2 regions of the Treponema putidum genome follow, and region 1 is predicted to be linked to the other one. Evidence: riboswitches for the same ligand, from Rfam matches in the RefSeq annotation. Region 1 holds a riboswitch; the other holds the start of a gene.
The links. A riboswitch is a leader RNA that binds a small molecule or an ion and turns the genes downstream of it on or off. The one in region 1 is predicted to bind cobalamin.

Region 1 (3,421 bases):
CTACAAGAAATTCCAAAGAAGGAGAGCCCGCATCATTCGGAAAAGGCATATAAATCGGCGTAAAATTTTTTCCCTTATAGCTGCGCTTTCCGTTATTCATTTTATCCAGTTGAGGTGAATACAAAATTGTGTGAGCCGCATCGGATTCTACAAACATTTTAATGGCATCGTTTGATGTCAGCTCCGCTCCGTCGGCAAGAAGGCCTTCTTTTATAGCCGCCATTGTCCATTCAAGGTTTTTTACGGCATTCGGAGAATTATAAATATATTTTGAATAATCCCCGTTTAAAAGGTTTGCGTCCCCGTAAAGGTTTACCAAAAATGCACGGGTACCTTGGTCTCCGCCTTGAGTTTTATAATAAAAAACGCCGGGAGTTTTTCCGGCCGGCAGTTTTTCTTTCAATGCTTTAAGAAGTTTTTCATACTCGGCTACCGTCCAGCTTCGGTCACGGCGTTTGTACGGCAGTAAATCTATAAGATTTAAATCTTCAAGCATTTCTTTATTAAACGCCATCGAAAAAGGAACTTGGTGCATCGGATACATATATGTCCGCCTGTCTTTTCCTGCCGAAACAGCCAAAAGTCCCGTTGTTATATACGGTTTTTCGGTTGCAAGAACATCATCTAAAGGCTCAAGCAAATTATTATCAGCCCACACGATAATGCGGCCGGGTGCATCATAAATAATATCGGGAGGATTTCCCTCTGCGATAGCTTTTTCAATTAAAGCAGGGCCTTCTGTAAAATCGATAAGAGTGAAATTTATTTTTATTGAAGGGTTTTCCTTTTGAAAAGCATCGATAAGGCTTTTTTCGAAGCCGCCGTCGGTACCCTTTTCCGAAGAAAAATTGGGAAATGACCAAAATTCAATTTCAGTCTCGGCACTTTTGGAATTTTTACCGGAACAGCCGATAAAAATTAGCAGAATTAAAAGCAAAATTACCGTTTTTTTCAAACCGTAAAAAAAAGCGTTTTTCATAAAAAATTTTTCCTTTGTTCATATCAAATCTTTATCATTAAGAGGCTGGCATTTTCACGCACTTAGCAACCGGCATAGTAGAGAAATGCTATCCGCCATACATAAAGGGGATAAAGCGGATGATGGGAGTCGAACCCACGTCACGAGCTTGGGAAGCTCGGGTAATAGCCGTTATACGACATCCGCAATAACAAAACTATTATAGTAAAAAAACAAAAAAAAAGCAAGCGATTGTTATTGACAGCGATTCTTATTGACATCGATTGATATGGGCCGGGAATACCGAAATATACAGGGGCCTTGCATTAAATATAAAAAAAGAATATACTCTGTCTCATTGGAAAATAGTTTCCTTAAAATTAAACAACCGAATTCGCATTAAGGTTCGGCGTAATTGCCGATTAAAAAGGAAATAGGTGAAAATCCTATGCAGTCCCGCTGCCGTAACTGAAGAGTTCTTTTCAATATGCCACTGATTTTTTGGGAAGGCGAAAAGAATGAAGACTCATAAGCCGGAAGACTTGCCTTAATGATTTTAGCTTTTGCTCCTTGCGAGAGACGGGGAGGATTGCAGATACTTATCGGCATTGTAATGTGCTTCATTGTATTTACAAATCCTCTTGCGGGTTTTTCCTGTGAGAGGATTTTTTGCATTAAAGCGGATATCGGTAACATTAATCAATTTTTGGAGGAGTTATGAAAAACTCATTTTTTAAAATTTTGTCGGCTGCATTTGCAGCTCTTGTTCTGTCCGCCGCTTGTTCAAAAGCCGATTTAAGCCAGCAAACTCAAAAAGGCGGGCACGTCGAAAACCTTGTTATCGGTACTAATTTAGTTCAGCAAAACGATTTTAGCACGCAAAGGCAGAGACCGGATGCCTTACAGTACAACGCTTTAACACAGGCAAATTTCGTATATACCGACAAAAACGGAAAAATCCAACCGTATTTTTTTAGGTCCTTTACCATTTCGAAAGATGCAAAACAATTGGTTTTTACTTTTCCTTTGACGGCAGTCTGGCATGACGGAAAGCCGGTTACAAAAGACGACATTCTTTTTACATTCGATTTTATGAAGAACGTAAGAAAAACGGGCTCTTTAAAAAACTTGGAAAAATGGGAAATTACCGGAGAAAACGAGTGTACACTCACCTTTTCGGAACCCGATGCTTATTATTGGATTAACAGTGCTGTTTTAAGCTCTTTTGTTCTCCCTAAACATGTTTGGGAAGGTGTTGAAGATTATCGGCAATATAACGGAAAGGATGCTACACTAGGCTGCGGACCTTACCGTCTTGTTTCTCATGATAAAGATTCCCAAACTTCCGTTTATGAAGCGGTTCCTCAAAATGCCTTTTTGGGTGAGCTTACCATTGACAAAATTACCGTACAGACTTATTCGGGCGAAGATACGCTTATGTTCGCAATGGCAAACGGAGAAATCGATGCAATGTTCAATTATGCAAATTCCATTGACGTTACCGTAATCGATTCTTTTAAAGGAACCGAGGGTATAAATCTCGGTGAAAGCGACTATGCCGGAAACTATCAGGTTACATACGGAATGGAAAGAAAACCTTGCACGGATATTGCTTTCCGCAAGGCTTGCAGGCTTGCATTCGATTACGGTAAACTTGCAGCAGTTATCAACGGACAGTACGGCACGGCACCGGGTGCGGGCATTATACCGCCTTCCTGTAAAGGCTTTGACCCATCCCTCCCCATTCTTAAAACCGACATAAAAGAAGCTGCTCGGCTTTTGGATGAGGCAGGCTACAAGGATATTAACGGGGACGGATTTAGAGAATATCCTGACGGCTCAGAATTAAAAGTTATGGTAACGCAGCAATTTTCAACTAGAAATAAGGAACTGTTTAACCGGATGTCCGATGTAATTATGGCTTCTTTAAAAAACATAGGTGTTAAGACCTATGTCGATGAAGAGAGTTTACGGAATGCTGAAGTTTGGGAACAAAATATAATCGACGGAAATTATGATATTTCAATCGGGTACACCACTTCAGGAATAGCTCAGTACACAAGTGCTTTTAGGTATTTTTTAGCCGATCCCAGATTTGAAGGCGAAAATACATGGATATGGGGGACCTTTCATAATGACGAATTTAAAGACACCTTTTTTGCCATGCAGCGAGCATCCGATGATGAGACCTACATTAAAAATGTAAGAAAACTTCAAGCTATGGCAAACGATGTAGCCTTTGCCCAAGCACTCTGTTGGGAAAAATGTTTTTTCCCGTATCGAACGGATAAGTATGAGGGCTGGGATAACTATCCTTCTTGGGGCGTCATCCATCCTACAACATGGTTTGAGCTTAGAACAATAAAAAAATAAACTTCCAAAGAAAAAATGAGATCGACGGGAAAAAAATTTCTGTACGCAGTCTGTACGGTTTATATGATAATATCGCTCAGCTTTTTGCTC
Region 2 (3,421 bases), 380 kb from region 1:
GATTAAATATATGGACTGGATCGACAAAATGTTTAAGGCCTATAACGGCTTATATAAAAGCCCACTTGAAACAGTCAATATGCCCAATGCCCCTCGAAAAGAATCCGTTTTTTTGACTGATTTTAATTCGGCCCTTGCAATAAATGCCCTTTATATGTCGGCCTTAGGCGATATACTGAATGATAAAGACATAGACTTCCAATACAAAAGAATGTATTTTACAATAAAAACCAGAATCAATTCGATGATGTGGAATGAAGAGGACGGTTTTTACTATGATCTTGATGCCGACGGCAATCAGATAAAGAAAAAGACCCTTGCCGGGTTCTGGCCGATGCTTGCCGAAATTCCCAATGAGGATAAGGCCGCTCTTTTGGTAGAGCACCTATCCAACCCAAAAACTTTCGGCGGGGATCATCCCTTTCCCAGCCTTGCAGCCGATGAGCCTGAATATGACGAAAACGGAAGCGGTGCCTGCGGCAGTGTCTTCCCTATTTTAAACTTTGTTGTTGTAAAGGGTTTGGAAAAATATAACCGCTGGGAGATAGCAAGAGAGTGTGTTATAAGGCATCTTTACTATGTTCTTGAAACTCTTTCTCCTGCAGGAAATTCAAAAAAACAAGGTTTTTTGTGGGAGGCCTATTCACCCGTTAAAGAAGGCCCTGCTCAATGGAAAGGAAAACCTGCCTTTCCCCGTAAACAATATCTTTTGAGTGTGGGGCTTTCTACAATCAGTTTAATGATAGAAAACGTTATCGGTCTTTCGATAAGTCTTCCGCGTAAAACGGTAAATTGGACGGTGCCTAATCTTGAAGTAATGGGCATCGAAAATTTGAGCCTTAAAAGAAACCTTATAACGATTCTTTCATCAAAGAGTCAGAGAGGGTGGGAGATACATATGGAAAGTGAAAAACTTTATTATTTTACCATAAATATCTTAAACGAAAAAAAGAAGACCCTGCCTATTCCTTCGGGTAAGTGTTCAATGTTGATAGATAAACTTTAATAGACGGAATTTTTTAGCTTATGCCTTTTGCTTTTTGTGCTTCCACAAGCTGCTTTAGGGCCTTTATGTAGGCTGCCTTTCTCATGGTAACGTTATAATTTTCTTTTTCATCCCATACCCGTTTAAAAGCTTCAACCGTTTTTGTATGCAGCCTGCCGTTTACTTCTTCTTCATTCCAGTAAAATCCTTGTAGATTTTGTACCCATTCAAAATAAGAAACAATGACTCCTCCTGAGTTGGCGAGGATATCCGGCACACAGATTATATTCTTTTTTTTGAGAATTTCATCAGCTTCGGGAGTTACGGGGCCGTTTGCTGCTTCAATTATTATGGAAGCCTTAATATTGCGGGCGTTTTTTTCGGTAATTTGATTTTCGAGGGCTGCCGGTATTAAAATATCTGTTTTAAGCTCTAAAAGCTCTTCATTGGATATTCTTTTAAAGTCGCCTTCAAAAGAATTAAGTTTTTGACCTTTCTTAATATGTTCCATTACAAGTTGAATGTTTAAGCCTTTTTCGTTATATATAGCTCCGCTTGAACTGCTTACAGCGATAACCTTGGCTCCTTCCTTTGAAAAAAGATCTGCCGCAACACTTCCGACATTTCCCAAACCTTGAATAACTGTGCTTTGCCCTTTCAGATTTTTGTTAAGTTTTTTTAAAAGCTCTTTGCACGTAAAAAGAACCCCTCGGCCTGTGGCTTCAACACGTCCTAAAGACCCGCCGATTGAAATCGGCTTACCCGTAACTACGGCAGGGCAATATTCGCCTGCATAGGTGCTGTAGGTGTCAGCTATCCAAGACATGACTTTTGCGTTAGTTCCTACATCCGGGGCAGGGATATCAATTCGGGGCCCAATAAAGGACGAAATACGTTTTGTATAAGTTCGTGTAAGTTTTTCAAGCTCTGATTCTGAAAGTTTTGAAGGGTCTACACAGATGCCTCCTTTTCCGCCCCCGTATGGAATGTCGGCAACTGCACACTTAAAGGTCATCCATGCTGCAAGGGAGCGGACTTCATCGATATTGACATCTTGATGGAATCTTATGCCTCCTTTTGCAGGACCTCTGAGTGTAGAGTGTTGAACTCTAAAACCTTGGAACACTTTGACATTCCCATTATCCATTTTTACCGGAATAGAAACATGCATTTCTCTTTCGGGACTTAGTAAGGTGATATAATCATCTTCGTTGAGATTGGCTGCTTTTGCTGCCTCCGTTATTGTTTTTAAAAGCTTTACATAGGTGCCTTCCATAATTTTTCCTTTTATAAAATAGTTTAAAGGAATTATACACTAAAATACACGGTATTTAAAGTTATTTAGGAAAAAAATCGGAAGATTAAACAAAAAACGACTTCGGCCGGTATGAAAAGAGAACCCGATTCAGCTTACCTCAAAATAAACATTATTAAGGTATCGTTACATGTAATTAGGCTATGATAAAAAAACTTGACAAAATTTCATAACAGCCTAGGAGCAAGTTTGAGGTATAGCAATCTAACACGATAAATTTTGCTGCAGCTCATGAGTCCAAGCAGAGTGCGGCACGGGCAAAATTTGCATTTTTCCCTCATAGTCATTGGCAGGTCTTACGGCTCGGAGGTCATCATTGATTTTCGCCTTCCCGGAAATTAAAAAATCCCAGTGGCATTTTGAAAAACAACTCTCTCACTTACGTCAGCCGGACTGTTCAGGATTTTCACCTGATTCCCTTTTCACTGCTTGATTAAAAGCAGCACCAAGACCGAAATCGCTATTTAGATGAGAGTTTATACTTTTATTAAAAATGTGTCAAGGTATTATTTTTTTCTATTTTTTTCAAGATGGTTTCCCCTTACTTGACTTTCGACTGTATTTTTGCAATAATGTTAGCCTGAGGATATTTTTTGTGACCGATAGCTATCAAAATTTTATAGATCATGCCGGCAGTATGCTAACAAAAAGAATCGCGCTGCCTAATGAGTGTTTTGACTCATATCAATTCTCAAGATAGAGGAATAATAATGATTACATTACAAAACGTTTCTTTTTCCTACAGAGGAGAACACGGTACCGGAGACGGCGTATACGGAATAGACCTTACCATAAAGGACGGCGAATTCATCGTATTATGCGGAGAATCGGGCTGCGGCAAAACCACCCTTACACGGCTGATAAACGGGCTTGCCCCTCATTTTTATGAAGGCGATATGAGCGGTTCCGTGATGATAGGTGACAGATGCATCAATACGGAAGGATTATCCGACACCGCCGCTTTAGTCGGAAGCGTCTTTCAAAATCCCAAAAGTCAATTCTTCAACCTCGACACCACCGGCGAACTCGTGTTCGGCTGCGAAAATCTCGGGCTCCCGCGGGAGCAGATTAAACAACGCCTCGAAAAAACAAAGAGCGATTTGCAGCTTGACAATTTGATG

Region 2: linked by a shared signal. The riboswitch ahead of E4N74_RS08705 (Glu/Leu/Phe/Val family dehydrogenase) and the one ahead of E4N74_RS07075 (ABC transporter substrate-binding protein) in region 1 are both predicted to bind cobalamin.

The regions. Positions count from the first base shown of each region.
Region 1 is NZ_CP038804.1:1,501,078-1,504,498, forward strand. It holds gene E4N74_RS07065 (ABC transporter substrate-binding protein) at 1-979, opposite strand, end outside; tRNA gene E4N74_RS07070 (tRNA-Gly) at 1,094-1,165, opposite strand; cobalamin riboswitch at 1,344-1,522, shown strand; gene E4N74_RS07075 (ABC transporter substrate-binding protein) at 1,676-3,331, shown strand; gene E4N74_RS07080 (ABC transporter permease) at 3,347-3,421, shown strand, end outside.
Region 2 is NZ_CP038804.1:1,880,286-1,883,706, reverse strand. It holds gene E4N74_RS08710 (MGH1-like glycoside hydrolase domain-containing protein) at 1-1,006, shown strand, start outside; gene E4N74_RS08705 (Glu/Leu/Phe/Val family dehydrogenase) at 1,020-2,261, opposite strand; cobalamin riboswitch at 2,572-2,765, opposite strand; gene E4N74_RS08700 (energy-coupling factor transporter ATPase) at 3,011-3,421, shown strand, end outside.